One region of the Alteromonas sp. DY56-G5 genome, then DNA from elsewhere that is predicted to be linked to it. Evidence: predicted binding sites of a transcription regulator. Region 1 holds the regulator's gene; each other region holds the start of a gene.
What was found. Region 1 encodes sigma-54, which starts transcription at its own class of promoters, with help from an activator protein. Its sites were predicted from a motif close to GTTGGCACGNNNNTNGNNT; they were not measured.
Positions count from the first base shown of each region.

Region 2: the regulator sigma-54 is predicted to act here: its motif matches at 5,251-5,269, upstream of NO989_RS20430 (BON domain-containing protein).
Region 3: the regulator sigma-54 is predicted to act here: its motif matches at 1,887-1,905, upstream of NO989_RS03235 (flagellar assembly protein T N-terminal domain-containing protein).
Region 4: the regulator sigma-54 is predicted to act here: its motif matches at 2,957-2,975, upstream of NO989_RS12955 (DUF3192 domain-containing protein).

Region 1 covers NZ_JANHZQ010000029.1:52,066-60,182, forward strand. The annotation lists gene kdsC (3-deoxy-manno-octulosonate-8-phosphatase KdsC) at 1-416, shown strand, start outside; gene lptC (LPS export ABC transporter periplasmic protein LptC) at 413-991, shown strand; gene lptA (lipopolysaccharide transport periplasmic protein LptA) at 960-1,514, shown strand; gene lptB (LPS export ABC transporter ATP-binding protein) at 1,517-2,242, shown strand; gene NO989_RS14460 (RNA polymerase factor sigma-54) at 2,316-3,797, shown strand; gene hpf (ribosome hibernation promoting factor) at 3,828-4,115, shown strand; gene ptsN (PTS IIA-like nitrogen regulatory protein PtsN) at 4,129-4,572, shown strand; gene rapZ (RNase adapter RapZ) at 4,657-5,502, shown strand; gene NO989_RS14480 (HPr family phosphocarrier protein) at 5,502-5,774, shown strand; gene mgtE (magnesium transporter) at 5,949-7,307, shown strand; gene NO989_RS14490 (response regulator transcription factor) at 7,359-8,111, opposite strand.
Region 2 covers NZ_JANHZQ010000068.1:7,474-15,590, reverse strand. The annotation lists gene NO989_RS20450 (hypothetical protein) at 1-1,699, shown strand, start outside; gene NO989_RS20445 (glycosyltransferase family 2 protein) at 1,817-2,800, opposite strand; gene NO989_RS20440 (hypothetical protein) at 3,358-3,906, shown strand; gene NO989_RS20435 (endonuclease/exonuclease/phosphatase family protein) at 3,924-4,907, opposite strand; gene NO989_RS20430 (BON domain-containing protein) at 5,304-5,912, shown strand; gene NO989_RS20425 (hypothetical protein) at 6,524-6,901, shown strand; gene pyk (pyruvate kinase) at 7,032-8,117, opposite strand, start outside.
Region 3 covers NZ_JANHZQ010000004.1:128,729-136,845, forward strand. The annotation lists gene flgA (flagellar basal body P-ring formation chaperone FlgA) at 1-134, shown strand, start outside; gene flgM (flagellar biosynthesis anti-sigma factor FlgM) at 237-566, shown strand; gene flgN (flagellar export chaperone FlgN) at 606-1,037, shown strand; gene NO989_RS03230 (LPP20 family lipoprotein) at 1,184-1,669, opposite strand; gene NO989_RS03235 (flagellar assembly protein T N-terminal domain-containing protein) at 1,970-3,151, shown strand; tRNA gene NO989_RS03240 (tRNA-Arg) at 3,636-3,710, shown strand; gene NO989_RS03245 (hypothetical protein) at 3,843-3,968, shown strand; gene smrA (DNA endonuclease SmrA) at 4,130-4,717, shown strand; gene NO989_RS03255 (hypothetical protein) at 4,888-5,028, opposite strand; gene purL (phosphoribosylformylglycinamidine synthase) at 5,290-8,117, opposite strand, start outside.
Region 4 covers NZ_JANHZQ010000025.1:598-8,714, reverse strand. The annotation lists gene NO989_RS12975 (diguanylate cyclase) at 1-817, opposite strand, end outside; gene queF (NADPH-dependent 7-cyano-7-deazaguanine reductase QueF) at 890-1,750, opposite strand; gene syd (SecY-interacting protein) at 1,896-2,438, shown strand; gene NO989_RS12960 (hypothetical protein) at 2,498-2,809, opposite strand; gene NO989_RS12955 (DUF3192 domain-containing protein) at 3,108-3,473, shown strand; gene NO989_RS12950 (GNAT family N-acetyltransferase) at 3,694-4,341, shown strand; gene NO989_RS12945 (DUF3301 domain-containing protein) at 5,338-5,640, opposite strand; gene NO989_RS12940 (DUF3549 family protein) at 5,641-6,690, opposite strand; gene NO989_RS12935 (YqcC family protein) at 6,901-7,245, shown strand; gene truC (tRNA pseudouridine(65) synthase TruC) at 7,238-8,077, shown strand.

The sequences.
Region 1 (8,117 bases):
TTAAAGCATTCCATACCCGTGATGGATATGGTGTAAAAGCGCTAGTGAGCAATGGAGTGAATGTCGCGGTTATTACTGGACGTCGCTCTGCCATTGTTGAAAATAGAATGAAGGCACTGAATGTTGCACATATAATTCAAGGCGAAGAGAATAAAGCAGACGCGCTTAGCGACCTGATGAAGCACCTTGAGTTAAACACTGACGAAGTGGCTGCGGTAGGTGATGACATGCCAGATACGGGTATGTACAAGCACGTTGCGGTTAAAATTGCGGTTGCCGATGCCCATCCTTACGTAGCAAAACAAGCAAACTGGATTACGACCCTTCCCGGAGGGTTTGGCGCGGTCCGAGAAATATCGGATACCATTTTGCAGGCCAAAGGGGTAGCAAATGAGATTTTTGGAGCTAGTGTATGAGCCTGTTTGGCTTTAATCGCTTAGGATTAAGTATATCGGCGCTATTTATTCTGGCGATGCTGATGTACATCCCTACGTGGATGGAAGAGCAGCCTGAAACGCAGGGGAATCGTGAAAACGATGCGCTAAAGCCCGCCTACAAAGCAAAAAATCTAACCACTACGCTGTACAATCAAGACGGTGAGTTAAATCACAAAGTATTTGCAGAGTCGATGGAGCATTACGACCAGCTTGGCTTTGTATTGTTTCAGCAACCTAAATACACCCTTTATACAGAAAACGCGTCATCACCATGGGTGGTAACCGCTGATGAAGGTACACTATACAATAACGAGCTAATCCAGCTGGAAAACCAAGTTAATATTGAGAACCAAACTGGCGATGACTTTGTCAGAAGTATATCGACCGAGTACATTCAAATTAATTTAGAAACCAAGCAAATGACATCTGACCAACCCGTTGAAATACTGGGCACCCAATATGTCATTTTAAGTAATGGGTTTAACGCGAATTTACGCACACAAGAATACGAGCTTTTAGATCATGTACAAACCACTTATTCCCCTAGCAACTAGTTTATTGCTTGCCATCGCTAGCGGTGCGGTACACGCCAGTGAAGATGATTTTTCGCAGCCCATAAAAATAGGCTCGAACACCCAGTTTATCGACGGTAAAAATAAAACCGCGTTGTACAAAGACGACGTACTCATAACTCAAGGCTCTTTGGTTATTGAAGCTGACGAAGTGGAAGTAATTGCCACTGACGGTGGTGGTCGTGAAATATTTATTGCTAGAGGAAAGCCTGCAAGCTATTCCCAGCAATTGGAAGACGGCACGCCAGTTTCGGCAAAAGCTAATGAAATACGCTATGAAGTGGTGAACCGAACGATTTCTCTTGCTGGAAACGCAGAGTTGAAACAAGACACCAGTAAAGTACAGGGTGACAACATCACGTTCGATATGATTACCGAGCAATTGCTAGCGACTGGCGGCGCAGGTAAGGATGGTGAGGGTCGAGTGACCACAGTATTCACACCTGAGACCATTCGCAAAACTTCGTCTAAGAAAGACAAAAAAGACAACGAGGGCAATGAATAGCAATGGCAACTTTGAGCGCTAAAAATCTTGCTAAGGCTTACAAGTCAAGACAGGTTGTTCGAGATGTAAGTCTGTCTGTCTCAACGGGTCAAATTGTTGGTCTTCTTGGCCCAAATGGCGCTGGTAAGACCACCACATTCTACATGATTGTTGGTTTAGTGAATCTGGATAAAGGCAAGATTGAAATCGACGACAATGAGCTAACTCATCAGCCCATGCACGAGCGCGCACGCCGCGGAATTGGCTACCTACCGCAGGAAGCCTCTATTTTCAGAAAGCTCACAGTGCATGAAAATATCATGGCCATTTTGCAAACCCGTAAAGATTTAAATTCACAACAGCAAGAAGAAGAAGCTGATGCGCTACTTGATGAATTTAATATTAACCATATACGTAATAGTACGGGGATGAGTTTGTCAGGGGGCGAACGCCGTCGCGTTGAGATTGCCCGCGCTCTGGCAGCAAAACCGCAATTTATTTTGTTAGACGAACCATTTGCTGGTGTTGATCCAATATCAGTTAATGATATAAAGAAGATAATACAACATCTTCGCGATAGGGGTATTGGAATCCTTATCACAGACCATAACGTACGAGAGACATTGGATGTTTGTGAAAAGGCGTACATTGTGAGTCATGGCGAGCTTATTGCGCAAGGAACGGCGGAACAGGTTTTAAGTAATCAAAAAGTAAGGGATGTATACCTAGGCGAACAATTCAGGCTATAGTTAATGTAACCGAATTGCCATTTTTCAGTTTCGCTCTGGTATATTCAATTTAGAGCATTTAAATAAGACGTAGATGAAACCATCTTTACAGCTAAAATTTAGCCAACAACTTACCATGACACCACAGCTTCAGCAGGCCATTAAACTGCTGCAGCTTTCTACACTTGATCTTCAACAAGAGATCCAAGAAGCGCTCGATTCTAATCCGCTATTAGAAGTTGAAGAAGGTAACGACGAGCCGCAACTAGAAAAGAACAATATCGACAACGATGACAGCGGCTCTGAGGCCACTGCTTCTGCATCTAGTGACACACTAGAAGCCGGCGATGCACTTGAGAAAAACGATCTTCCCGATGAGCTGCCAATCGACAGCACATGGGACGAATACTACTCTGCTTCATCTTCGCCAGCTCCGGGTCCATCCAATGACGACGAGCAAATCTTCCAAGGTGAGACTACTGAAGATATTCAAGAGCACCTTCTTTGGCAAATGCGCCTTACCCACTTCTCGGATACCGATCGCGCAATCGCTACAGCAATCATCGACTCTATTGACGAGTCAGGTTATTTAACCGTTACCCTTGATGATATTTTAGAAGCGGTTAACGATGATGATATGGAAGAGCCGATTGAAATGGACGAAATAGAATGTGTGCTTAAGCGCATTCAGATGTTCGACCCTATTGGTTCTGGCTCACGCTCTCCACAAGAATGTTTGATGGTGCAATTGCGCCAGTTTTCAGAAGACACACCGTGGCTTGCTGAAGCAAAGCAACTGATTGAAGAGTACTCTGACTTACTGAGCAGCAAAGACTATCGTACGCTTATGCGTAAAAGCCGATTGAAAGAAGATCAGCTACGCGAGGCAATGCGTTTACTGCAAACCTTGAATCCTCGCCCAGGTAGTGCTTTAGTTACTAAAGAGCCTGAGTACGTTATTCCTGATGTCTCAGTAACCAAGAAAAATGGCCGTTGGGTGGTTGAGCTGAACCCCGACAGTCTGCCTAAATTAAGCGTAAATCAACAATACGCTGCAATGAGTCGCCGTGCCAAGAATAGTAGCGATTCACAATTCATCCGCTCACACATGCAAGAGGCTAAGTGGTTCATAAAGAGCCTTGAATCTCGTAACGAAACCTTAATGAAGGTTGCAAACTGCATTGTGCAGCAGCAAATGGGCTTTTTTGAGCACGGCCCGGAAATGATGAAACCAATGGTGCTAAATGATGTCGCAGAAATGGTAGATATGCACGAATCCACTATTTCGCGAGTGACAACGCAAAAGTACATGCATACGCCACGTGGAATCTTCGAATTGAAGTATTTCTTCTCAAGCCACGTTGCAACAGAGTCTGGTGGTGAATGTTCATCTACAGCGATTCGTGCATTGATCAAGAAATTAGTGGCCGCTGAAAAGCCTAGCAAGCCGCTGAGTGATAGCAAGATTGCTTCATTGTTGGCCGAACAAGGCATTAAAGTTGCCCGGCGAACAATAGCAAAGTACCGGGAATCGTTGTCGATCCCGCCGTCGAACCAACGCAAAAGCCTTATTTAATCGGGCTTAATAATATAAGGAAGACGAAATATGCAAATCAACCTTACTGGTCATCATGTCGAAATCACCGACTCTTTGCGTAATTATGTCGATACGAAGTTCAGCAAACTTGAACGTCACTTTGATCACATTTCTAATGTGCATGTCATCCTGAACGTTGAAAAATTAAATCAAAAAGCCGAAGCGACCGTTCATTTAAGTGGCGCTGAAGTATTCGCATCCTCAGAAAATACCGACATGTATGCGGCGATTGACAGCATGGTTGATAAACTCGACCGGCAGGTAATCAAGCATAAGGAAAAACTGAAAAAACATTAGTAGTTAATTAAGCATGGATATACAAGCCATCGTAAGTCTGGACCGCACCGAGTGTGCGGTTCAGTGTAATAGTAAAAAGCGAATTCTTGAGATCATCGCTGATATCGCTGCCAAGCAAAACGAGAACATTGATCAGGCAACGGTACTCAACAGTTTGATGGCTCGAGAGCGTATGGGTAGTACAGGCATTGGTAATGGTATCGCCTTACCCCACGGACGCCTGCCGGGCCTTGAAAAAGTGATCGCCATTGTTGTAACCAGCACGCCAGCAATCGACTTCGACGCCCTTGACGAGAAACCCGTAGACATCTTTTTTGCGCTACTCGTTCCTGAGGAACAGACCGAAGGACACCTTCAAACGCTGGCCACCGTGGCTGGTAAACTAAGCGACAAAGAAACGATTAAAGCAATACGTCGCGCAACGACAAGCGACGATATTCTATCTGCATTAAGTTAAACATTAAGCGCCTATTAACCGTTTAGTAGGCGCCTAATTCAACAACGCGTATGTGATAAAACCAGAGTATTAGGGAGAAAGTAGGTGAAGCTGATAATAATCAGTGGTCGTTCGGGGTCTGGTAAGTCTGTCGCACTTCGCGCATTGGAAGATTTAGGTTATTACTGTGTTGATAATATCCCGGTAAACTTACTTCCCACCTTAACCCATACAGTTGTTGACGAGTACGATCAGGTTGCGGTAAGTATCGATGTGAGAAACTTACCTAAAAATCCTGACGATTTGGTAGAAATTCTAGACTACCTGCCTTCTTCGTGGTCGATGACCATTGTTTACATTGACGCGAGCGATGATGTACTGGTTAAGCGTTTTAGCGAAACACGTCGTCTTCACCCTCTCGCCAAGCTTAATAAATCGCTTTCAGAAGCCATTAAAGCCGAGTCTGCCCTACTTGCTCCTATTGCTGAACGCGCAGATTTATATTTAGACACAGATAAGCTTACCATTCACCAACTGGCAGAGTTAATTCGAGAGCGTATCCTGGGTAAGAAAAGCTCACGCCTTGTGCTTGTGTTCGAGTCGTTTGGCTTTAAGCACGGTATTCCTAAAGATGCGGATTACGTTTTTGATGCCCGCTTTTTACCTAACCCCCACTGGGAGCCCGACCTTAAACACCTGACCGGATTAGATGCACCAGTAGAAGTATTTTTGGGGTCGCAGCCTGTAGTGACCAAGTTCATTTGGCAAATTCAGAATTTAATAACGACATGGCTGCCTCATTTAGAGCGCAATAACAGAAGTTATGTAACCGTAGCGATTGGCTGTACTGGTGGCCAACACCGTTCGGTTTATATCGCACAGACCCTGTCGAAAACCTTCAGTGAAATACACCCTGATGTACAAATTCGCCATAGAGAGCTGAATCAGTAATGACTATTCAAAAAACGCTAACTATCGTCAATAAGTTAGGGTTGCATGCAAGAGCGGCGACCCAACTGGTTAAACTGGCTAATCAATTCGACGCTAAAATCATCTTAAAAAAAGGCGATAAAGAAGCAGACGCAAGCAGTGTATTGGGATTAATGATGCTTGAAAGCCATCAAGGTGAACAGGTAGACGTGATTGTGGACGGCAGTGATGCTGTTGATGCGCTTGCAGCTATTGAAGAGCTTATTGAGGGCAGATTTAACGAAGACGAATAGTCTTACTTGCCCAATCCATTGACCAATTAATCAACACTTAGCGCAGTTATCTTAAAATCCTGCGCAAAACCTACGCAATTATCATGACAGACTCATTATAATTGCGATATTCTACGCCCACTTAGGCTCTATGGCCTGCATTGTTCATCTTTTAGCTTGTAGGAATAACGCCTTATGGCAGAAGCGCTTGTTTCTAAATACGTACAAACTCAGTTACGCGCACTCAACGCTGCGTTGACCAACGGTCAATTCGTATCTGTACGTAAGCTTCTGCTTGAATTACCGCCCTCAGACGTCGCCCACATTCTTGAATCTAGCCCTAGCAGAACCCGTGACGAATTATGGGAGCTCATTGATGGTGACTTTCACGGCGACATTTTAGAAGAACTGTCTGACGATGTTAGAAACGGTATCATTACAAAAATGCTTCCCGCTAATGTAGTTGACGCACTTGAAGAGATGGATACCGATGACTTAGCAGAGACGCTAAGCAGCCTTCCCGAGCCAGTATTGGCCGATATTCTAGATTCGATGGATGCACAAGATCGCGTGCGCGCAGAGCAAGCGCTGTCTTACGGTGAGGAAACCGCTGGTTTCATTATGAACACCGACACCATCACTTTACGTCCAGATGTGACCATTGACGTGGTTTTGCGCTATATCCGCTTAAAAGGCGAGCTACCTGAGAATACGGATACGTTTTACGTGGTAAACCGAACTGATAACCTTGTTGGTATTGTTCCGGTTACCCGTTTACTCACCGCAGATACCGACGATAAAGTGTCTGACGTTATGGACGAGGAATCTGAAGCGATTCCTGTGAATATGCCAGACGACGAAGTGGCAAGCCTGTTCGAGCGATACAATTGGCTTTCAGCACCTGTTGTAGATGAAAACCATCGCTTAGTGGGCCGAATTACCATTGATGACGTGGTTGATATTATTCGTGAGGACGCCGAGCACTCGATGATGAGTATGGCGGGTCTTGATGATGACGAAGATACCTTTGCACCCGTTATGCAAAGTACCAAACGACGCTCGGTGTGGCTGGCGGTAAACTTAGTGACGGCGCTAATGGCTGCGATGGTGAGTGATCTATTTGAAGCAACGCTCAGCCAACTGGCTGTGTTAGCTATATTAAATACCATTGTCCCCAGTATGGGCGGTGTAGCGGGTAATCAGACGCTAACGCTAGTTATTCGCGGTATGGCACTAGGCCATGTTAACGCGAGTAACTCACGATGGCTTATCAGTAAAGAAATATCCATCGGCTTTTTAAACGGTGCCATTTGGGCGGTGCTTATTGCCTCTGTCATCGCGTTATGGAAACAAGATTACATGCTGGGCGTAATTATTGCCTTTGCCATGATGGTAAACATGATTGCAGCTGCTTTAGCGGGCGCAACCTTACCTATGATCATGAAGCGTCTTAAGATAGACCCTGCCCTAGCTGGCAGTGTTATCTTAACTACGATAACCGATGTAGTGGGTATTTTTGCTTTCTTAGGTACTGCGACGCTGTTTCTAATTTAAGTTAATTTTGAACTCTCATGCCTGATAGGGCATGGGTGAGCTAAACAACACTCATGCAATAAGCGCTTTCGCTATATATCCATTGACGTTCAGCTTGTAACCCACACCCCAGACGGTTTCTACTAGCTGTCCGCCATTTTCAATACTGTTGATTTTATCAAGCTTAGTGCGTAACCGATTTATATGGGTATTCACCGTGTGCTCGTAGCCTTCGTGGTTATAGCCCCACACCTCACTGAGCAATTGATTGCGAGAAAAAACTTGGTTTGGATGACGACAAAAATAATCCAGTAGCGCAAACTCCCTAGCCGTTAACGTTAGCACTTGGCCATTTAGGGTTACGCTATGAAAACGCTGGTCGATTTTAAGGGGTCCTATTTCGATGCGCTCTTCACTACCTTGAGATGGTCTTAAATGTTCTTGGCTAGGCATACTCCTACGCATATGGGAGCGAATACGGGCAGTAAACATGCGTGCATCAAATGGCCCTGATAGATAATCATCTACGCCTACTTCATAGTAGTTTGCTTCATCTACCTCTTCGTCGGCCACATCGTCTGTCATCGCGTCACTTTCCACTGCCATCACCCAACTTTCTGGGTTCGTATCAACAAGGCCTTTTATACGATTAAGACAGATAATATTTCCATGCGACTCAACAATAACGAGCGAATAATGCTGCGCCTTAAGCAACGACTCTGCGGATTGAAAATTAGAGACTGCGTCGTAAAGAAAGCTATGCTTACTTAAGCATTGCGATATGTTCTGTTGAAACTTATTTCCACTGTAGATGATAAGGATCATATCTCG
Region 2 (8,117 bases), on a different contig from region 1:
TATCAATGCAGGATGTACTGATAACACGGGTACTGACTTGAACAATCAGTCAAACTATGAGCAAAACTCAACAAGCTTTACAGTTGACACGCAACTGCCTCCTTCTACTCACGAAAAGACCGACAGCACCCACGCTTATCCTTATCAAGAAGGCGATGCTATTCCCGCTCTGGCATATATTGAACACAATGAAGTGTATAACCCTGAATCGGTTATTCCTCCCCAGTGTTACACCAAAACAGAAGGTGTTAACAACCCATGTTATGCATGCCACCAAAGTTACGATTCAATGGAAAAGCGTCCTAATCAAATGGGCGATGGTACGTTACAGGGCAACTACGAATTTTCTGACGTAGGGTTAACAAACAGCTGGAAAAACCTGTTTATTGACCGTACATCACTAATTGCGGGCATTGATGATGCCACGATTAAAAAATATATAGCGCAAGACAACTATACCGCTTCGCTTAACAATGACGCCATGCCAGACTACATGCGTATTGAAAATTTGAGCGCCGCTGACAAGGCATTTGATGGCGACGGTTTTGCTAAAGATGGCAGTGGATGGGTGTCGTATAATTACAAGCCTTTCCCAAGTACTTTTTGGCCGACTAACGGGTCAACCGGCGATGCTATGATCAGACTTCCTGAAAGCTTTCAAAGGCTAAATAGCAAGTATAATAAGGCTATCTATATATTGAACCTAAGCTTGGTTGAAATGGCGCTTAAAGAGCTGGATACGTTAACTGTGGCGCCGGTCAACGAATTAGCGTTGAACCTTGACGTAAACCAAGACGGAAAACTTACCAATTCAGTGACTGAAATCGCTCGTTTGTCGCATTATGTTGGCGACGCAAGCGATGTTCCGCTAGCGCACATGCTTTACCCCGAAGGTACAGAATTCTTACATACCGTGCGCTACATTGGCGTGGATGAAAACGGGAATATTTATAACGCGCCGCGTATGAAGGAAGTGCGCTACATGAAAAAGCATATGTTCAGAAGCAGAGAAAGCTTAGCATCTGCCTATTATGCGGAAGCAAAAGATAAGCATTTTGAAAAGCTGCCCCAAACCCGCTACCTAGGTGAAAAAGGGATAGACAACGGCTTTGGCTGGACAATTAATGGCTTCATTGAAAATGAGCAGGGCGAACTTCGTGCACAGCACGATCAAGAGCTTGCGTTTTGTAACGGCTGTCACAAAACAGTAGGGTCAACCTTTGACCAAACATTTTCATTTGCACGGAAAGTTCCCGGACAAGCGGGGTGGGGCTATATAGACCTGCGTGAAATTGAAGATGTGCCAAATATCAACGAGGAAAAAGGCGAGTTCCTTACTTATATGGAGCGCGTGGGCGGTGGCGATGAGTTCCGTCAAAATGGAGAAATGCTGGCCAAATGGTTTGATGAAAAAGGCATGGTCAAGGTGGAAGAAGTGCAGCGTGCCAAGTCAGTGTACGACATCATTACTCCTTCACCAGAGCGCGCGTATGCGTTGAACAAAGCGTATTTGACCATAGTGAAAGAGCAAAGCTATTTGTTCGGTCGCGACGCAACACTGACTAAGGCGACTAATGTGTTAAGCACTATTGATGCCGAGCAGCCACCGCTTAAGCCTGAACATCGTTTCAAATGGGATATGCGACTTAACTGGCAACAAGAAAAGCCAAGCGCCATTGCAGAAGCGCGTCAACAGTAACCAGTAGTAGATGCCTTCAGGCGTAAAGTTTGATATCTAACAATTACTGCGCTCGCGAGCTTTCTATTGCTCGCGAGCATCTAATCCGAGTGCTTTCCCGCCATAATGCAAGATCGCTTAAGCTGAAGTGCTCAGAAGACCAGATTCTTTCTCTGGGGAATGAAAAGATGTGAACGCGATATTGTTCTGAGCGTTCGTTACCATTGGCTTCTCGGCCGGAGCTCCTGGTGTGTCTTCCTCTACCTGCTGGGGGAGGTGCTTGATCTTAATGCCGTTTTGCTTGAAGTCAGCATTAATAAAACCTTGGTCTGCATACGCGTTCAATACATTGACACATGGGTAAAATCCCCATTTCGAGTGAAAACGCTGTGCATTATGAACAAAGTCTAAAAGGTGATTTATCGGGCATTGATAATTAGGGCGGTGTGGTGCAAATGTGCGCGTGGGCAATTGCTCTAACGAAAACCCTAATGCTCTACAGTTAGTGAAAAAATCTTCGTCGTTTAGTCCGAAACCCGCGTAGCCTTCATCGAAGCCGCCGGTTTTATGAAAGTCTGCCTTACGAATAAAAAACACTGTAGAACAAATACTATCGTCATTAAACTTTCCATGATTAATTTCCTGATCTCTTGAAGGTATTTCGTTATTGTCGTCTTCGGTTAACGTGTCGTCATTACTTGCTAAATAACCGATTTCTTTTTCATCTTTTGAAATTTGTCGGTAGGGCTTGCAACAGTGCTCATTGGGTAAAAACACCACTGATGTGATCACTACGGTGTTGTCACGAAGCGCAAGCAAGCCATCTCTAAAAAGCGATGGGGCAATAACTGCGTCTACGTTTAGGTAAACTAAATTCGCGTGCTTGGCCGCTGACATACCCTTGTTGCGCGCTTTCGCTATCGGAAGCGCATCTTGAGTCACAAACTTGTGAACAATGTCGAATTTGTCACTGCGTACGAGTGACAAATCAGAAGGAGGTGCCATCCAAACAATGACTAGCTCATCTGGCGTTGGAGAGCATTGCTCTAACTGAGTTATCAAATTGGTCAGCTTCTCAGTTCTGCTCTTAACAATAGTTACTGCACTTATCGGTGAACGCATACTCTTCCTCCCTTTCTAATTTGTTGAACCTGTAATAACGACGACATGAAATGTTGAACGTTATACTTTCGTACAAGCAAAGAGTGTTCCTTTTTTTGTAAATTATTGATTGTTAGATAAAAGAATTGTTATCAAGTTATGTTTTTGAAAATTTTTAGCAATGGTTGAGCGCCAAAACAAGCAAGAGGTGCAAAGGGAGAGAAAAATTTACAAACGAATGTATCGAGGCTAATAGCAGTTTTTTATATTAATTTTTGGTGGTTTGTTCTTATTTGCAGTTTAACATGACGCTTCTTTTCATAAGTCTTGTTTTTACTGTGCATCTAGCGCGTAATTGCTTTGCCGTTCCCACATATTTTGATATGCTTGGTTAGTAGGTTAAACATTACAATTCAATAGTTTAAATATTCCTACAAATATTGCTTAACACGTTTTCTTTCGAGTAGAACTAATCTCATGTTATTGGTTTTTACTCACTCAGAGTGTAGGTAAATCTTCAGCCTTACTTGTAACGTATTAATTTCTGAATTTCGTATTTTTTCTGGTGGACAAAGGCTGTGGAATCACAATCGTCTGTATTTATTCGACACTATGACAAACAATCATTAAAGGTGGTTGATGTTATATCTGGTATCTCACCAAATGCTATGCGCAGGGTATTTGGCGGCTGGATATTTTTCGCAGCTGTTGTCGGCGTTATTGTAAGCGTAGCACCAGATTTGAGCGCTCAATTTATCGGTTTAACACTTTTCGTTCTTGTTGCTTTTACACTCGTAATGTTTGGACAGAGTAGAATAACGGAAGGCTGGCCAGCTATAATTTGTGACAACAACTACATCGGCGTGGTGAGAGATCCTGTTAAGAGAGAGTATATTTGTGTGAACTCTGCTCTGGTCAAAGAAGCTAACCCCACATTAATAAAACCCAATAAAAAAGCGGTTGAGATTGTGTTAGATAGCGAACAACTATCGGCAGAAGATCATGAGGTGCTTAACCAAGCGGTTTGGCCTCGGGATAACAAGCTAATAGGGCTGGCCCACTTTAAAAAGCGTGAGGAGGCGTGTGATAGCCTCATGTGGTGTGTCAAACACCGTAGCTTTCATTAAAGTTAAAGTCTTGAATATTAATCTTTGTCCGTGATTAGCGCTAGTTCAGTATAAAGCGGGTAGTGGTCTGAGCCTATGCTTTCAAGCTTCTCTATATTGACCAATGCAAAGTGTTCCGAGTGAAATACGTGGTCTAACGGCCATTTCACTAAAGGATATTTCGCGTGAAATGTATTGAAAAAACCGCGCCCCTCTCGTGGGTCTAAAAGTCCGCTTATTTTCTTGAACTTTCTGGTAGTAGGTGACCAAGCTACATCGTTAAGATCGCCAGCGACGACAATAGGGCCCTCTGTTTCAGCTATTTCTTCCCCCACAACATTAAGTTCTACGTCTCTGGGCTTTGCATACGTGTTTTCTGTTGGGCTTGGTGGTTTTGGATGAAGAAAATATAGCGTGACATCTTGTCCGTGGTGATTGATTTTAACTTTCATAGACGGCACATCTTCTTCTATTAGAAATCGCAATGAGACCTCTTCAAAGGGAAGCTTACTATAAAGATGCATACCGTAGAGGTTTTCGAGTGGGCAAAATTTACGATACGGGTATTCAGATTCAATTTCACTGATGCCTTTCTGCCACTTCTCATTAGATTCCAACGTTACGAGAAAATCAGGTTGCTTATTACGTACATGTTCAATGAGCTTGCGAAAATCGTCATTAGGCATATACACATTGCTTGATAAAACACTTAGCTTTTGGCTCGCACTCTCAACCTCGACGTGCCTAACTTCTCTTTTATACAGAGGGGTATAAGGAATGATCCAGATAACCTGATAAATAAGGCTAACTGTTAATCCAGCGACAATAATTACTGCTAGGCTATCTATCTGTGCGTAATAGGTTGATTCAAAAATATGCCCAGCAATTAGCAAAGAAATGATAGCTGCTATTTGTAGTCGCGGAAATTCCCACACTCTTACTAACCAATGAGAAGAAGGAAGCAAAGGGGCCCAGCTTACGGCTATAAATAAGACTGAAACAGCAGTAAGTGCAGTATCCATGTCTAGTTGGTCCTTGAGTTAAATTAACGAAAAACACTCCACCTGTTGCTTCTGTCTGCAAGATTAAATTAATGGCAGCTAGTGAAGCGATACGAATCGTTATAACTACGGCTGCTTTGTGAAATAAGTTTAACCTAGGTATCACTGCAACAAGGTGGCGGGCAACGGCGAAGAGTTATTTCCTAGTACAATTAAGAGGTGCTTTCTTAAGTGACGTTGACGAGTTTTGGGCATTAACAGAGTTAAGTAAAAAGTTCTCAAACAAAGGCAAAGTTTGCAAAACAAAAAATACTTAACTAGCCCTGGAACTGAATATTTATCATATAAAACAATATCTTATTTTGTTGGCAAGGAATTGGCATGACTATCTACGAGTTTCGACAAAGGAGAAATGTTATGAAACGTTCACTTATTTCTATGATTGTTGCTACAACTTTGACTACAGCTGCATATGCAGGTGACATGGACACAGACAGCACAAGTAATAAATGGGAGAAAGGTGCCAAAGACGCATGGATTGATGGCAAAGCAGAAGCAACGCTGTTGTTCAATGGTAACCTTGATTCATTCGACATTAATACTGACGTTAAAAACGGTAATGTCGTTCTTACTGGTAAGGTTGAGAACTCTGTTGATAAAAAGCTAGCGGAAGAGCTAGTAGCGAATATTGACGGTGTAACGTCTGTAGACAATAAGCTTACGGTTGTCTCTGACAAAGATATGGAAGGCGACATGTCAGATGACATGGAAGATACTGTTGACGAAGGCACAAGCGAGTTAACTGACGCCAAAATCGCCACAGTAATCAAAACCCGTCTTCTCATGGATACCGATATCTCAGGTTTCGACATCGATGTTGACGTAGAAAACGGTGTAGTAACACTGACTGGCGACGTTGATTCTGATGCTGAGCGTGATCTAGCTGTAGAAATTGCTAAGAATGCTTCTGATGTCAAGGATGTTGAAAGCAACCTTCGCGTAGTTACTGAAACCGCAATGAACTAATGGTTTCTTTACTCGACTTAATGAAAAGGGGCATTCGCCCCTTTTTTCTTGCCTAACATAAGCAAGGTAGGCCGGTCATTACATCGACATAGTGCCGGCGTAGTCCATGGTGTAACGGAAACGTCAAATAACGAGAAGGCAAAAGGCATTATTTTTATTTTAGACATTTAAACTTTTTCATAGACAATCGCTTAGCAATGCTACTTATACTGATGACTATGCACACGGCAATATTTAGCGCAATAAATGAACTTTTTGGTAACACCGAAGAGGCACTAAACACTATATTCTTTATCTGCTGTTTACTTGAGGCCGTTTCGCTAACTTTTGTTCGGAAGGGCTTTGATTACGCCTAAAGCAAAGACACGGAAAATTTCTCTTAAAGTGTGTAGAAAATTCTTTCAATACATTTCGTAGTAGCAGTCTTGTTTTATATCTTACTGAAATACAAAGAAATATATTGTGGTATAGAAGCTGCAAATTCAAATTACACATAGTAATTAAAATTAGCGCGCTGACTGGCATACACTAACTTTTCAGCGCCAAGATCATTTACCAAATAAGTTGTTCTTCAGAATATGAGCAGTTCACAATTGGTCAAGGAGTGAGGCATGAACGTTTTAAAGTGGGTTTATTCAGCTATAGTTGTTTCAGTTGTAATAGCATTAATTGGTTTGTTCGGGCAGGGTAAGCTTTCAATTAGCCAAGCAACAGCTGATGACGCTGAACGCACAGTTCACGCAGATATCGTAAAAGTTGAACAGACATTATCACTTGTAGAGTTTGATCTATCCAAAAAGGCGCATCTGCTTAGAAAAACACGCTTAGATTTTTATGTTAAGCAGGCAAAACAAGCTGATTTAAGAGGCTGGAAATTTAAACGTGACGAGTTTGTTGAGCGCGCTGAGAACATCCTTAGCCACCATCTTTCTCAATATGCGAACGATATCGCTCAAGAGACAGAGAGCTATACCGCACAGGCAATTTAGCCCAAACATCATTATTGAAAACGCCCTTTACATTTTGAGAACGTAAGGGGCATTTTTGACTTTCATATCCACACAAATTTCAGGCAAAAAAAACGAAGCATTAAGCTTCGCTTTAATGTTGTTTTCGTTGCTATTCGACTTCTACGATTTTAAGGGTATTAGTTGCGCCTACTTTTTCCATTTCATCGCCATAAGTCAGAATGATACTGTCTCCGCTTTTCACTAAGCCTTTTTCTTTAAGTGATGCAATGACATCGTACTTCAATTTGCCAGGTTCACTGTTAGATGAGTCGAAGAAAACCGGCTTAACGCCACGGCAAAGTGCCATTGTATTTAGCGTTGATTCGTGACGAGACATTGCAATAATTGGCAGAGCTGTAGTGATGCGTGACATCAATGTTGGCGTAGTTCCGCTTTCAGTTAAACCTACAATCGCTTTAACGCTTGGCAAGTGGTTTGCAGCGTATACAGCAGAGAGGGCAATTGATTCGCTAGTAGATGAAAACTGCTGGTCCATGCGGTGCTTAGAGATTTTAACGCTTGGATGGGTTTCTGCACCTTCACACACTCGGGCCATAGCAGCAACCGTTTCGATAGGGAAGTTACCCGCGGCAGTTTCAGCAGAAAGCATAACCGCGTCAGTGCCATCAAGTACGGCGTTCGCAACGTCCATTACTTCTGCGCGCGTTGGCATGGGGCTATCAATCATCGACTCCATCATTTGAGTCGCAGTAATAACCACTTTGTTCAGTTGACGAGAGCGGGCGATAAGCTTTTTCTGAACGCCAACAAGTTCTGCGTCTCCAATTTCAACACCTAAATCACCACGGGCTACCATAACGGCGTCTGATGCTGTAATGATGTCGTCCATGGCTTCATCAGAAGCTACCGTTTCAGCACGTTCAACCTTCGCACAAATTTTTGCGTAGCAACCTGCTGCTTCAGCAAGTTCTCTAGCATAATTCAGGTCTGCACCGCTTCGAGGAAATGAGACCGCAAGGTAATCAACACCAATCTTTGCCGCGGTTTTGATGTCTTCTTTATCTTTATCGGTAAGCGCGTCAGCGGAAAGCCCACCGCCTTGACGGTTTATGCCTTTATTGTTTGAAAGTTTACCACCTACGGTGACCTCAGTAAGCACCTTGCGACCTTCAACGCCCGTTACGCGAAGCTGAATACGGCCGTCATCAAGAAGAAGAATGTCGCCTGCAGATAC
Region 3 (8,117 bases), on a different contig from region 1:
TGGAAGTGAAAACAGCCGGAATCGCTCAGCAAGACGGTGTCGTTGGTGACAATATTAAGGTAATTAATGCCAGTAGCCAAAAGGCGGTGATAGCAAGAGTCGCAAGCCCTGAAGAAGTCGTGATACACTTATAAACGAGGCAGCGAATACCTACTTTTTTGTTCACAATTTAGCTAAAGAAATTAGCCAAAAGGCCGATATACTTTACAGAGGCGAAAAAGTAGTGAGGACTAATTATGGCAATTAACAATATAAACAATGGGTTACCGAAAACACCCGTTGATAATGGAAAGGTTGCGCAGCAAAACCAAACGCAGCAATCTCCACAGCAGGCATCAACACAGGCTGCGCAAACCGCATCAGCTCCTCGTCAGGATTCTGTATCGTTGACGCAATCTGCTCAGCAGCTCAACCAGGTTCAGAAGAAAGGTTCGGAAGCGCCTGTGAACCAAGATAAAGTCGATCGCCTTAAGCGAGCGATTCAAAGTGGCGAGTATAAAGTTAATCCTGAAGTGCTTGCCAACAAGATTGCAAAACTAGAAGGTGAGATTTTTGGCGCTAAATAGTGAGCGACAAAACTCGTAACTAACCAGAAGAGAGCTAACGTGACTGAACAAGCAAGCCAATTGACACAAGCACTAATAAAGCAAGTGGAGCAACTGTCTTCACTTGCCGTATTGCTTGAAAAAGAATTGCAACTTATCAGTTCGCGAGACGCCGAATCTTTAATGAATTTGTTAGACGAAAAGACAGCACTGTTAACGTCTATTCAGGCTCTCGATGGAAGCATTGAGCGCACAATTAGCGATCAAGGCTCAATGTCAGAAGAAGATGATGCATTAATGGCTAATGCAAAGAAACTTCTGGACGATTGCAAATACCGCACGCAGGTCAATCAAAAAGCCGTAGAGCAAGGACAGCTACGCCTCACACACTTACGTAACTTGATGATGGAAGTTCGTGCCAAAGAATCGCTCACCTATGACAAAAAAGGAAAGCCGAAAGGCGGGACTTTAGGGTCGGGAGTGAGCGCCTAATTTTTTTGCGATTTCAGTAAACTCCACTCAGCGAGCTTTAGCCATTAAGCCTTAACCGATAAAAGCAAATTATATCTCTGTGAATTTGCGCATTTTTTAAGACTTCACGATACAGCTACTTGCGCAAACTGCCCTTTCGCTAACGTTTAATAATACTTTACATCCTTTATTCGACGCGGTTTTGCGGTCGACAGATATATATCGTAAACCTGCTGCATATCTAAAGCGAGTTCGGTGACGTATGTATCTTCACCTACCGGATAGGCTTTTACAACTTCAGCGCCTCTAATGACCCCCTCTACAGATGCTCGCAATGTTTCGCTATCTATAACCAAGTGAGACAGAGACTGGTTGCCCTCAATTTTTTGACCATAGACTTGTTCAGTTAGCTCTCGGTATGCATCTAATTTTGACGCTTTCATCGCCATTATAAGCTTCATGCTGTCGCTTTCGCCATGCTGAGAAGAAATTGGCGCATAGCCTACCGCCTTGAGCACGGGATAGCTTTCTGGCTCTATTGTTTCCCACTCAACGTGTTTATCAATAATGCCGCATCCACCAGTGCTTACTGCTAAACCAAGAAAGCAAAACAGTAACAGCGATTTTGATTTATGTATTTTTTTCAAGCACATAGTTTCATTTCCAAATTGCATTATTAATAAAATCAAATGTGTAGTTACGCTGCTCTCGTCGGCGGCAGCTTTGTTACTACGATATACCGCCATACTCGCGGTAGCAGATTTTGACATATCTAAACTGACGCTTTTTACAAACCTTTAGCAAGATACGCGTTGCAAGATATGTGCAAGATATGCGCCCGATTGATTTAACGGCGACGAAACCACATCAACTGGCACTCTTTTCGCATACTTCGCCTTATAAACCGGGCGCTTTGCATAGCGCAGTTAGACAAAAACCTCCAGAGGTGTGCGGTGCGACATATTAGCAAAACAACGCTGATAACTATTTTAAACGCTGTCGTGGCGGTAATTTGCCTGTTTGCATTTTTCGTTGGGCAAGCACATGCCGTGTGGTACGAGGCTACAGGACAGGCCGTGGTGCGAAATGGTGATAAAGAAACTGCCAGACATGCGGCTACCCAAGAGGCACTTAAGCAAGCCATGCTTTTTGCAGGCGCGTCAGTTCATAGCGTCGCCAAGCTTACAAATGGTCTTCTTAAAAATGAAGAGATGACCATTCGCTCTACCGGCGAAGTTGAACAATTGGAACTAGTTAATGAAGTTTATAGCGGCGATGTGATTACGGTGAGTATTCGCGCTGACATTTTTCCAAGAGGAAAAGTCTGTGCCGCACAAAATGACCAAAAACACTTCGCTACCACACATTTCAGGGTACGTAACAGAACGCAGCTAACACAGGGTAATATCCCCAATTTCGATGCTTCATTCACCCAGCAGTTAGCGCGGGCCATGCGAAATAAAACCGAAAACCTAGATATTATCTATATCGCGCCACATACTGCAAAATTTGACAGTCGGTATACTGACCAAAATGTACGCACGCTTTCAGCACAAAGTAATACTCAATTTGTGTTGGTGGGCATGATAGATGATTTAAGCGTGACACGGGAAGAGGCTTCGGTTTTTACACCGTGGCGTGAGGGTACTTCTAGACGCTCCTTTTCTATGACCATTCAAGTCTATGACGGCATTAATGGAGGCCTGTTGTTGACTAAGTCTTATCAGAATCAAGGAGAGTGGACATTCGACAGATTCGAAGATGTTGATGAGTTTTCGACAAAATTTTGGCAGTCGCTTTATGGGCAAACCGTCAACGCGACAATAGCAGAAGCGATTGAAGACATAAAAGAAGCCACTGCCTGCCAGCCGATGACAGGTAGAGTGATTAATGTTGCCGGCGATAAAATTTCTGTATCTTTAGGCAGAGACAATGGCATTTCTGAAAAAGATGAACTATACCTTTATCAAGCTAAAGAGATTGTCGATAACCGTGGCCGTAAATACTTACAGTACTCGCTATATCCTGGCAAATTTGTAGTGAGTAGTGCCTACGGTAATTCGTCTCTAGTAGTAAACGAAGGTGCAGGAATTATCGCAAACATTCAGGAACACGATTTTGTAGTAAAAAAATAGTCTTTCTCGATCTGCCTCAAACAGTTTAGAGTTCCTAGTTTATATAGTACTTTCGTCATCTAAGTGAATTAATTGCCTTTGGAAATGTATCGAATATCAATTACTTCAAGCATTGAATAAAGCGTATCTATAATCTTTTGCTTCAATTCGTTTTTGTAAGAATCCAAACTATCATAGGGAATTTGTTCAACAAAACATGCTGTTTTGTCCACCAGCGGCATATAAAATTAACAAATTGAACAATCCCCATACACTGCTCTTTAGATTTACGAGACTAGCGGTACACTTTGATATTTAAAAATACGCTGACCATAGCCAAAGCCCTCGTATCTACGAGGGCTTTTTATATGCATTACAAAACCAGGCCATGGGCTCATTACTTTCACGTCAATGACAGAGACGTTCTTCTCATAGCGCTGCACCTTGTTGACAAAGGGTTTCGTATTTTCCCGAACTACGTATAATAAAACTCCCTACGCATTAGGTCCCCATAGTTTAATGGATAAAACAAGGCCCTCCTAAGGCTTAGATGTTGGTTCGATTCCAGCTGGGGACGCCATTAATTGCGCAACGTTTCTGCTTTTTAGTAAAGATGCTTATACACACCGTCGCCTGTAATATTGAAGAATTTATTATACTTTGGTTGTAATTTAGCCAATTTAAGTAATACTCTTCAAAACAGGAGAGCATTATGACTTTCGATTTCCCCCCACCTGATAACGCTGATAGTTGTGCCGAAACAGCTGAGCAGTGCCCATTTTCTGAAGAAGAGTGGGATGCTATTGAAGCTTTAGCGGAACCCGGTGCCATTTACTAAACGATGATTTTTAGAATTTAATCCCCACTTTATAATTACACTGCAATCGACGGTGCTGCTGTTCGTTGCGCCCGGTGATATATCGAGCGGTTATGCTCCATAGACCAACGGGGCAGAAATAGCGTATAAAAGATAGAGAAGTAGCTTATACGGGGATTAATATGAGCCAATTTGAAAACGACGATATCGATTCGTTTTTTGCAGAAATGCAAGATGTAAAACCAATCGCTTCAGATGATAAGGCTTTATTACACGATCCTGAAAAGGCGCTCGCTGAAAAACAAAAACGAGCGGCTAGGCAGTTAAGCGTCCGCGAAAAACTCGCTAATCCACTGAGCATGGAAGGTGTAAAGCCGGTACCCCCTGATGATTTCATACACTTCCAGCAGCCCGGTATTCAAGACGGCGTTTTTAAAAAACTTCGCCTTGGTAAATACCCTCTAGAGGCCAACGTAACACTTTCAGGGAAAACCTTAGAACAAAGCCGAGACCTGGTTTATAGCACCATTAAATCTAGTCACGAACGCGGGGTTCGTGCACTGCTCATAAAACATGGAACAGGTGAAAATAGCAAACCCTTTCCCGCTTTGAAAAAAAGTTATGTTAACCATTGGCTAAGAGAACTAGACGAAGTCATTGCCTACCATACGGCTCAACCGATGCACGGAGGCTTTGGTGCTACATATGTGCTTTTGAAAAAGCATCCGCAGCAGAAATTAATTAACAGAGAAAAAAATAAGAAAGGATAAAATGAGAGGCAATAACTCGTTGAGTCAGCTTTGCTTTTTTGGGCTTGTCTTTAAGTATAGCTTTTAGGCTTTTCTCATGAAGCGCTATATGCTGAACGTTTTTATTGTCCCCTAATGATTAACGCCCGTATCAAGCAACTTGATACGGGCGTTAGAATTTTTCTTTCAGACTACTTAACTGAAGACTGCACACTTAGCGTTGTTGGAGCTTCGGCAGACTTCGCAGATGTGCTAAAAACAGCAGTTACGAACATCAGCACTACAGCTACAGCCACTCCGGTTAAGCCAAACCCTTTAGAAGAACGATTCATCGGTCGTCTCTTATTATTTAAACCAGCTGGCACATGCCTTTCACTGGTACAACCCTAACTCAACTCCTGTAACCTAATTGCATTCCTTGCTTGCACTACAATAGATCAGTGACAAACTGATGACAAGGGCAAAAATCAGATTTTTGACACTTTGCCAAAGCTTTGACGCCTATTTATGGTATGTGCATTTATTAAACAGTATTTTTCTAGTGACTAAAACAGGGGTTTCCCCCCTGTTTTAGTCAAAATAAGCGTGTTTTATTACCCAACAAATTTACGGGCATTTCTAAAAATACGCATCCACGCACCGTCTTCTTGCCAATCGTCTGGACGCCACGAGTTTGCCACGGCTCTAAATACACGTTCAGGGTGCGGCATCATAATAGTGCTTCGCCCGTCCTGTGAAGTTAAGCCTGTGATCCCTTGCGGTGAACCGTTCGGGTTTGCAGGGTATTGCATGGTTGGCTTGCCGTAGTTGTCTACATAACGCATCGCCACCTGCGCGCCTACTTGTGATAGCGCGTTGTCATTGGCAAATTCTGCCTGACCTTCACCGTGCGACACCGCAATAGGCATACGCGAACCTGCCATGCCATCAAGCAGCACAGACTTAGATTCCATCACTTCGACCATTGCAACACGGGCTTCAAATCGCGCCGACTGGTTAGTCACGAAATGTGGCCAGTGCTCAGTACCAGGGATCAGTGATTTTAGGTTAGATAGCATCTGACAGCCGTTACACACACCTAAGCTGAACGTGTCGTTACGGTTGAAGAAACCTTCGAATTGATCGCGAGCCATACTGTTAAACAATATAGATTTCGCCCAGCCTTCACCTGCACCTAATACATCACCGTAAGAGAAACCGCCACAAGCCGCAAGGCCCGCAAACTGTTCAAGAGTAATGCGCCCCGCCAACACGTCACTCATGTGCACATCGATAGCATCAAAGCCTGCACGGGTAAATGCAGCCGCCATTTCTAGATGTGAATTAACACCCTGCTCTCTTAATATCGCCACTTTTGGCTTAACGCCTTTGGCAATATAAGGCGCCGCAACGTCTTCGTTTACATCATAAGACAACGCCGCATGCAAACCTGGGTCGGCAGCATCTTGCTTGGCTGCGTGTTCTTGTTCAGCGCACTCTGGATTATCGCGAAGCTTTTGCATTTCAAACGTGGTTTGTGCCCACGTTGTACGCATTGATACGCGGCTATCTGCAAGTACAGCAACGCCATCACGACTAAACTCAATCATGTCTGTGCTATTAAGCGTACCGATATTGTGAGTCAATTCAGTTAAACCGAATTCAGTCAGTACTGCGTTAACGGCATCCATATCGCTTTCAAGCACTTGGATTACGCCACCTAGTTCTTCATTGAACAATACGGCAATGTCGTTTCCAACTAGGCTATCAAGGTTAATGCTTACACCTGTTTTACCAGCAAAGGCCATTTCAGCAACGGTGGTAAACAGGCCACCGTCTGAACGGTCGTGATAAGCACACACCAAGCCTTTTTCAATTAACGTCTGCATTGCGTCAAAGAAGGCTTTAAGGCGATTTGCAGAGACCACATCCGCTGGGCTATCACCAAGCTGAGTATAGACTTGTGCCAGGCAGCTTGCGCCCAAGCGATTTTTCCCTTCGCCCAAGTCGAGTAGCAGCAAGCGGCTTGCGCCTTTGTCTGTACGTAGCTGAGGCGTTAGGGTTTTGCGAATATCTTTTACTGCGCCAAAGGCAGAGATAACGAGTGATAGCGGAGAAGTCACCGCTTTATCTTCACCGTTTTCATTCCATGCGGTTTTCATCGACATAGAGTCTTTACCCACAGGAATGGTTAGGCCAAGCTCTGGGCAAAGCTCCTCACCCACTGCTTTAACCGCTTCATAAAGACCCGCATCTTCACCTGGATGTCCAGCTGCTGCCATCCAGTTTGCTGACAGTTTAATGCGCTTAATATCGCCGATGTTTGCTGCGGCAATATTGGTTAACGCTTCACCCACAGCAAGACGTGCAGACGCGCCGTGCGATAGTAACGCGACAGGCGTACGCTCACCCATCGACATCGCTTCACCGTGGTAGGTGTCAAACGCTGTTGCAGTAACCGCCACATCTGCCACTGGCACCTGCCATGGGCCTACCATTTGATCGCGACTTACAAGGCCGGTAACCGAACGGTCGCCAATGGTGATAAGGAAGGTTTTCTCTGCCACGGTAGGCAAAGATAAAATGCGATTTGCTGCATCACTTAAGGTAATGCCTGACTCGTCTAGTGCTGGCGAGCTAACCTTGGTCGAGCTTACGTCGCGGTGCATTTTAGGCGGCTTGCCTAAAAGTACATCAAGAGGCATATCGATAGGTTTGTTGTCAAACTGGCTGTCGTTCAGGTTGAGGTGCTGCTCGGCAGTGGCTTCACCAACCACAGCAAACGGCGCGCGTTCGCGGGCACAAATTGCTTCGAACACTGGCATATTTTCAGGCGCGACAGATAAAACATAGCGCTCTTGGGATTCGTTACACCATAGCTCTAAAGGTGTCATACCAGGCTCATCAGACAATACTTTTCTAAGTTCAAAGTTACCGCCGCGGCCACCGTCATTAACCAGTTCAGGCAGTGCATTTGAAAGACCACCTGCGCCCACATCGTGGATAAACTGAATAGGGTTGTTATCCCCTAGCTGCCAACATGCATCAATCACTTCCTGGCAGCGACGTTCCATTTCAGGGTTGTCACGCTGTACTGAAGCGAAGTCTAAGTCTTCGTTTGACTGGCCAGATGCCATTGATGAGGCTGCACCGCCGCCAAGACCAATGTTCATTGCGGGGCCGCCAAGCACAATAAGCTTAGCGCCTACCGTGATTTCGCCTTTTTCAATATGCTCGCGACGAATATTACCTAAACCACCAGCTAACATAATAGGTTTGTGATAGCCGCGCACTTCAACACCGTTGAAGCTATTGACTTCTTGTTCAAAGGTACGGAAATAACCCAGTAGCGCAGGACGACCAAATTCGTTGTTAAACGCTGCGCCACCTAGTGGGCCTTCAAGCATAATATCAAGGGCGCTTACAATGCGCTGTGGCTTGC
Region 4 (8,117 bases), on a different contig from region 1:
TAAGTTGCTCATTACCAGCTTGGCGCTGCTCGAACTGGGCTTGGCTGCCTTGGATCGTATTGCTGACGTCGCTACTCACTTCACCTAATGAACGGTGCAGACTCTGAATCACTTTTCCTGTTAAGCTCGCCTCTGACATAGCGTCTTGAACGATCATGCGCAAAATTACAACGCAGCTTTTAAGCAGCTGGTCTTCATCCATGCCTTCATCAAGACGTTGCTTTATATCATTGAGTTGCTGATCGTTAGGTTTTTTTTGCGCATAAGAAGCAATAAGGTGATTAAGCTCAACCAAAATAGAACGGTAGTGAGGGTTATCATCTTTAATCGAACGAGCCGATGTGCTTTCATTGTTGGTGGACTTAGTTTCTGTGTTTTCAGATGGCTCAAGTCCAACCATTTTCTTGTTAAGCGCAATGCGGTGAAGCGCAATGGCTTTTGAGTAAAGTTTATAAATACTGAAGATATCACCTACAGGTTGATTTAGCTTAATCAATTCCTGCGTGGTTAACCCTTTTAATTCAGTATCTTCAAATACAATTTTCTGTAGTTGTTTCATTGCATCTTCTAGCGATGAAACAGTATCAACACTGTATTTTCTAAGCGTTATTTCTTGATGCTGAAGTGATTTGTTGAGTTTCTCTATGCTCACAGCGGCAAGACTAAAATTAGGTGTGCCTGAAAGGTGGCCTCGTAACACCTTAAGTTCAGTATCGATCTTATCCGAGAAGCCCTCATAAAATGCTGAGAGTTTCACAATAAACTGACAAAGAAGCGCGTTATTTTGTTTTAGGGTTTGTAGTTGTTTTGCTTCCATAATCTCGTCTTTGTTCTAATTCGCTATTACTGCCGCGGCTTAGGTAGCGTTGGTAGGTACTTCACCGTTATATTACTGACGTGCTTGACGATGATTAGCATAAGGCGCTTCGTAATTTGAACGGAAAGGATTGATATCTAAACCTCCTCGTCGTGTGTAACGCGCACAAACGGTTAACTTATCTGGCTGACAATGCTGCATGATGTCGTTGTAAATGCGCTCAACGCATTGCTCATGAAACTCGTTGTGTTGCCTAAAGCTAATTAGATATTTCAAAAGCCCTTCGTGTTCAATAGCTTTTCCTTCATACCTTATTTGAATACTAGCCCAATCTGGCTGACTTGTGATTAAACAATTAGATTTAAGTAAATGAGAAACAAGCGTCTCTTGAATACCTGTTTCATTTTTCGCAACAGTCAAATATTGAGTATTAGGGGAATATTGATCGATTTCTACATCCAGACTATCTAACAAGGTTCCGGTAAATTCTTGGAATTGTAGCGAAGAAAACTGCTCTGGAAGAATTAGTTTTACCTCGACAGGCTCCCCTGCGCACGCTGACAAATCCGCTTGAAGCACTTGTCGTACGTCCTCTGCTGAAGCGAATTTTGTTTGGTTGAAGCTATTCAAATATAGCTTAAATGATTTTGATTCGATTAGGTTCTTTGAGGTAATAGGAACGTGGCATTCTAAAATTGCCACATTAGGTTTACCCTTTAAATTAAGCCAAGAAAGTTCGTATCCTGTCCAAGTGTCGATACCATCAAAAGGTAAACCTGAGCCGGCCAAGTTCAACGTATCACGACTTAGACTGCGCGGCACGCCTTGCAACAAGTCAGGATTATATTCAAATTCATAGTCAACCTGTTTACCTAAGGAGAGGTCATCAGGTGCAGAGATAGTAATTTTTTGAGGTGAGTTGTCCGTCGACATAAGAACCTTTTATGTATCTACGCGGGATTTAAATTGTTGAACTGCACAGCGACACACAGTCTTACGGCGCAGTAGAATTAACCCCAGTATTGACTTAACTGTTTAGTTGTATAGTGTACCCCAAAAATACGCAGGTAACGTCATAATGGCTCTAACAATTTCAGCACAATTAGATAAATTTGTATCATCTTATGTCGAACAGGCCGAGGGCGAGGGACTCAAGATAGCATTTGATAGCGAGTGGCCCTCGCCGTGCTATGAGACGACGGCGCAAGACGGTAAGCTTGTTAGATGGTCTCCTACGCTTCAATCGCCTGTGCAGTCTTTCAGTAATGTTGAAGAGGCATTATCGCTAAAGCTAAATCCTGACTACTGCGAGTATTTTACTCGTTACTACAGCGATAATTTAAAGGCTAACGCCCCGCAAGGTCGCTGTGAATTGCTTCAAGTTTTCAATACCGAAGATTTTGAAAGATTACAGCAAAACTTGATTGGGCATTTGTTGATGAAGCAAAGACTTAGGCAAGCGCCAACATTGTTTTTTGGTTTAACTGACGAAGAAGATTTTATTTTAACCGTTGTCAACGAAAGTGGCGAAGTGGCACTTGAGCAGGTTGGCAGAGAGCCTGCCAAAATTCTTGCGCCATCTCTTGCGGTGTTTATTGAGCAACTTACACCTGCTATATGACGTTAATGCTTTGACTGACGTCAATCAGACCTAAAATTACCGGCCTGCAAGACTAAAAGCTATTGGGCGTTAATAATTTGATGTAGCGCCCGCTTTAACTCCGCCACTTCTTTTTCTAACGTCTCTACCCGTGCATGCAAATTGCCCGGCTCATCAGTTGTGGCAACAGGATTATGTTGTGCTACGTTTTCGTCCTTAGATACCTCTAACTTAGGTTTGTGTGTGTTAAATCGCTTAATCGCTTCAATAGCTTCGGTTACCGATACCTTAAAGGGAGCTTTTGCACGTAAAATGCCTACGGACGGTGTTTTTCCTTCTTTATGCATTTGAAGGCACAAAACGTGAAGTTGCTGCAGGTTAGCGTTACTCATAATACGAAAATGGTTGAAAGTCATGAATATTAGCAGTGTAGCCTGTCTACGTAGTCAATTTCACTAATAAGTTACTGATTTCACTATTTTTCAAAGCCTTCGTAGATTGGTGTTATTAAGATTGGTATAAAAATCAATGATTTAATTTTTGGCCTTAATCTTGTTTACCAACCATAACTTACATTATCACGCATAAACGCAGTGGTTCTTACGTTAGCGCATTTATGTCTATTCAGTGTCGGTTCACAAAGTAGGCGTAGTATCGAATAAAAACAACACACATAATTAAGGAATTCACATGAAAACGGTTCTTCTTTCAGTAGCTTTGGCATCTTCAGTTTTGCTTTCAGGTTGTGTCGTATCAGTAGGTGGCGGTTCAGATAGTCACTATGGTGCTGATTGGGAAGACAGAGAGTTTAACAATCGTAAACACATCGCGAATCTTGAAACAGGGACAACTTACGAAAGTGTATTGAGAAAAATGGGCGTTGCGGATTTCAATGAACTGTTCGAAAAGCAAGACGGCACATATCGCGTACTTTACTACCGAACTCAAAAAACGATGGGCGATGGTATCACCACAAAAGACGAGTGTACGCCGTTGGTTTTCAGAAATGGAAACTTAGTTGGCTGGGGTGACAGTGCTTATAGCTTAATGCACTAATAATCGTTAGTTGGTAATTGATTACGAAAGTAGGCATTACTAACTGTTTTTAAATGTTAATAAAAAGTTAACATGCAGGGGTTTTTCGCGTAGGCTAAAGTTTAATCAGTTTAAGTGGGTGGTTGGCGCAATGATAAAAGTTGTGCGGTAGTGTCCACTTCTCTCATTTTGTTTAAATGGGTAAAAGCAGCTGTATAACTTTGCGTACAAGGAGCCCCTGATGAATACTGATGCTATTAATAATGCAATAGCCCCCTTGCAAGACACGGTTAAAGCCATCTATCTATCTGTAGATGATCTCAAAGTTGCCGCCTCTATTCTTTACAATGCGTATGTAGATGACCCATTGTTCATTGACATTTTCCAAGCAGAAAAAGAAGGTTATGAAAGCCGTCTACGGTCAGCTATCCGTGAAGAGCTCAATGCATTTTGGGTTGCAGAGCAGCCGATGATTGGCCTGTTCGATGATGAGCGGCTTATTGCCGTTGCATGCTTGACCGCGCCCGATGCAGCATTTGGTTCAGGACGTTACTGGCACTGGAGATTGCGGATGCTTTTAACGGCAGGTTTGTTCGGTACAAAGCAAATGCTAGAGAAAGAAGAAAAAGTGCGAGCATTAGTTCCCGCCGATAACTTCCACATGCTGAGTTTCATCGCAGTGCATCCAGATTATCAACATCATGGGCTTGGGCATATTTTACTTGGCGCTATTGATAGCGTGGTAGAGGAAGATGAAAAAAGTGAGGGTGTTTCGGTATTCGTGACTATAGAAAAACATCGCGCTTTCTTTAACGATGACAATTATCAGGTTGTAGGACAACTAAGCCTTTCTCATGTGAACGGTGAGGTGATGTTCAGGCTAAAATGATGCTTTTTTATTCGATTTGATACTCCTACCAAAGCCTCACCAGTTGCAATTCTTATCTTTACACCAAATTTACGACAGCGTTTGTAAGACATTTCCTACAAACGCTGTGAGTGATCTTACCTAAATGATGAAAGATTAATTTATACTAAAGTATAAGGTCATTGATTGTATTGAAGTTTTTAAAAATTAGTCAAAAGTCGTACAAGAATCTTTCTTAAATCTCTGTAATTCAATATGGCGGTAATAATTGGAAGGGATACTATGAACATGTCACAAGGAAACACGACGAGTCACGGATTGAGTCAAGGATCTTCAACGGAATAAGTTAGGACAACTTAAGGATGAGACTCCCACAAGGCAGTGGGGAAAGGGAAAGGAAAGCAGATAGGACACTGCATTTACAGGATGTTAGAAACGGATTTTAAAGGATATAAAGGAATTCAGGGACGTAAAGTGTGAAAGGACTTCGCATACAGGATGTAGCAGGGAAAAATGGACGAGAGCTAGCAAGGAGCTAGAGGCAAGGAGCCAACGGCAGGAGAGCCATCAAGGAATTTCTAGTTTGCATGGACGAGCAAACCAAGGATGAAAGAAGGACATGCTAAAGGATTAGCAAAGCTGTAGCAGGATGTGCAGCGAAAAATGGAACGAAGGAAGGGATCGTCAGCGGAGCCTGACAAGGACAGCCTCAGGATGAGGAACACTGCATGTAGGATGTGCAGTAATTTAGGAAAAAAGGAAAGGGACCTACGCATGGAAGTGTAGCTCGCACAGGAAGGCGCGAGAGTAGATGGAAAGGGGCGTATACGGATTTTAATCGGGAAGATTTTAGTCGCAAAGGATCGCGGAGAAGGATACTCAAAATTCCAGGAAAAAGGGGAGCCGCTAGGTTCCCCTTTTTTTTGCGTTGTTTATTACCAATCCGTATGCATTTGTTATGTAAAACCTGACCTGAATGGTGAATTAAGAACCGCTCACGCTTTTTGACATAGAAGCTTAAACTCTATGCGGCGGCACCTCTGTTCGCATAACCCTTACACCTATCAATTCAACTTCCCCAGTATATCGATCCTCACCATTACTCGAAAACTCAAAGTTGAATACACTGTGCCAGTCAGGCTTTCCATATTTGAATGAAAATCGTGTTTTAGCTCTTGCCACACTCAGCAATTGTAAACCGTGTTTATCGCAGTATTGCTTTAGGTAAGTGTTTGTTTGCTCAGAAATGGCTCGAATGCGCCAAAACTGATAGCCAGTAAACCCAATAACCATCCACACCACTAACTCAAGTAACGTCATTTACTTTCTCGCTTGTGCAAACAATTGTTGAAATGCATTGCTGAGAATCTGAGGGTTGGCTTTGGAATGCAGGAGTGTTAGCACTTGTCTGCGTAACTTCGGGACTTGTACTAAATCTGAAAAGAAGCCTGCGAATAAGGCGCCCTTATGACCCTCTTTTTCATCAACGTTTGCCGCCTGCTCTAAAAAGGCACTAAGCAGTAGTGGTTCCATTTGCTCGAAATGACGTGCTGCAATAACGCTTAAAATATCAAGTCTCTGCGACTTTTCGCTTTTTAATAGTTCGAGTAGTTTGTTGTTAATGGTCGGGTTAAAGGTACCCTCTGACGTGCCTCTTAACGCCGCTAAATTGATTTCGTCACTTTTATCTATCTCATCCAAATACGCCGCTAATAAATTTTCAGGCAGAGAAACGCTTTCACTCATTTCCATCAATGTGTTAAGAAAAACCTGTGAGTAGAGTGAAGTGTTGGTTTCAATTGCTTGCGTTAATTTGTCTTGTTTGGGGTGTTGGCTTAGGCTTTGTACAAAGTCGGCCACGCTCTGCATGGATATCTGCTGCCAGTCAACCAGTTGTGGGGTTTGAATGTAGGCCTCAACTTTCTGCGCCTCTTCACTTAAAGGTTGGTTTAGGGTGCGTTTAACTAGTGCGTTAAATTGAGCGAGCTGCGATTGATTGGGAACAAACGAATAAGGATTATCAGGCAGAGTTTGCGCGTTTTCAGTATCTTCAGCAACAGACTGACCTAGTGCATCAACAATAATCTCTAGAAAATGATTTCTTGCTGCGGCAACCACTAAGCCTTGCTCATCAAGCGGCAGTTTCACAAACCAAATATAGTGTTGCGTGGAGGCATTTTTATTCCAAAAGACGATGCCGAACCACGCATGCTGCTGACGAGGGTAGGGCGCGTAAGCACTGCCGTTTTCTATTTCTAGAAAGGTTTGACTATCGGTGGGTTCAAGGCGACGACCTAAATCAAAAACCTGATATTCAGTGCCTGCATGTAACAAAAACTCGCTGATAGAATTAATACCGTTAGCGCTCATAACTCGTTCCAAAATACTGCTTTAATCAAAATTTGCCAGGCTGTCACATCTATTCAAAGGGGCACGTCGATGAGATACCGCCGACAAAGACGGGTAATGGTATCACAGCAGAAGAAATTCAACGATAAGACACGTGGACTTATGTTGACCTTTAGCCCCTGATATACTGCGCGCTTCGAAATAGAAGCGTTTTTGAGTTGCGGAGAGGATGTGATTAAAACGAATAGCACTCATCACATAGCATTAAGTAAAGCATTGATACAATTAGAAACAGACATGTATCAGGATGGTATTTGGCCAAATGAAGAGCCTGCGGAACAAGACCTAAAAAATGCCACGGAAAGCTCAGTTCCTTTTGCGGTCGACTGTTTAGCGTTTGAGAGTTGGTTGGCTTTTATTTTTATTCCCAAAATGCGCATTTTGTTGAAACAGGAAATGCCTTTACCACCCATGCAAATTACGCCTGCAGCAGAAATATATCTGTCATCGGCGCATCAGCGCACTCTGTCCCAGCTTCAAGTTATTGATAATATTGCCAATGGAGACATTGGGTGAGCAAACACAACGCACTATGCAGAACGATTTAAAAGGCCAATTAACTGTGCATTCAGATGAGCAAACAATAGGAAAGGTAGACGTTGGTGAGGAAGATAGCGTTAATGCTCTTCATTTACCTGTGCTGTACCAAGATGAACATATCATCGCGATTGAGAAGCCGCCTGGCCTACTAGTACATAGAAGCCCGATTGATAGACACGAAACTGTGTTTGCGGTGCAGACACTCAGAGATCAAATAGGCCAGCACGTCTATCCTGCTCATCGTTTAGACCGACCCACTTCAGGTGTGCTGGTGTTTAGCTTTAGCTCAGAAATTGCAGCAAAGCTTGGACAGCAGATGATGGACAAGCAGGTAGTAAAAACGTATCACGCTATAGTTCGCGGTTTTGTGCATCACACAGGGTATATCGATTACGCCCTAAAATACCGCTACGACAAAATTGCAGACAAGCATAAGCGCCCGCAGCAGCCGCCACAACCTGCATCAACTATGTATCAGTCAGTGGCAAAATTCGAAGTGCCTGAGCCTGTGGGCAAATACCAAAGTGCACGATATTCGCTAGTTAAGCTTTCTCCTAGTACCGGTCGCAAACATCAGCTTCGTCGGCACATGGTTCATATTCGTCACCCCATTATCGGCGACACGACCCACGGGGACGGCAAACAAAACAAATTCGCCAAGCAGCACTTTAATTTTAACAATTTGGCCTTAAGTTGTACTCAAATGGGCTTTTCTCATCCTATCACTGGAAAGTGGGTAACGATTAATTCACAGATGCACAGTGAAATGCGACTATGGCTCGAAAAATTAGCGCCGTTTTGCGTTTAGGTTGATAAAATAGTAAGAATTTCCGCCTGTCGACAAAGGC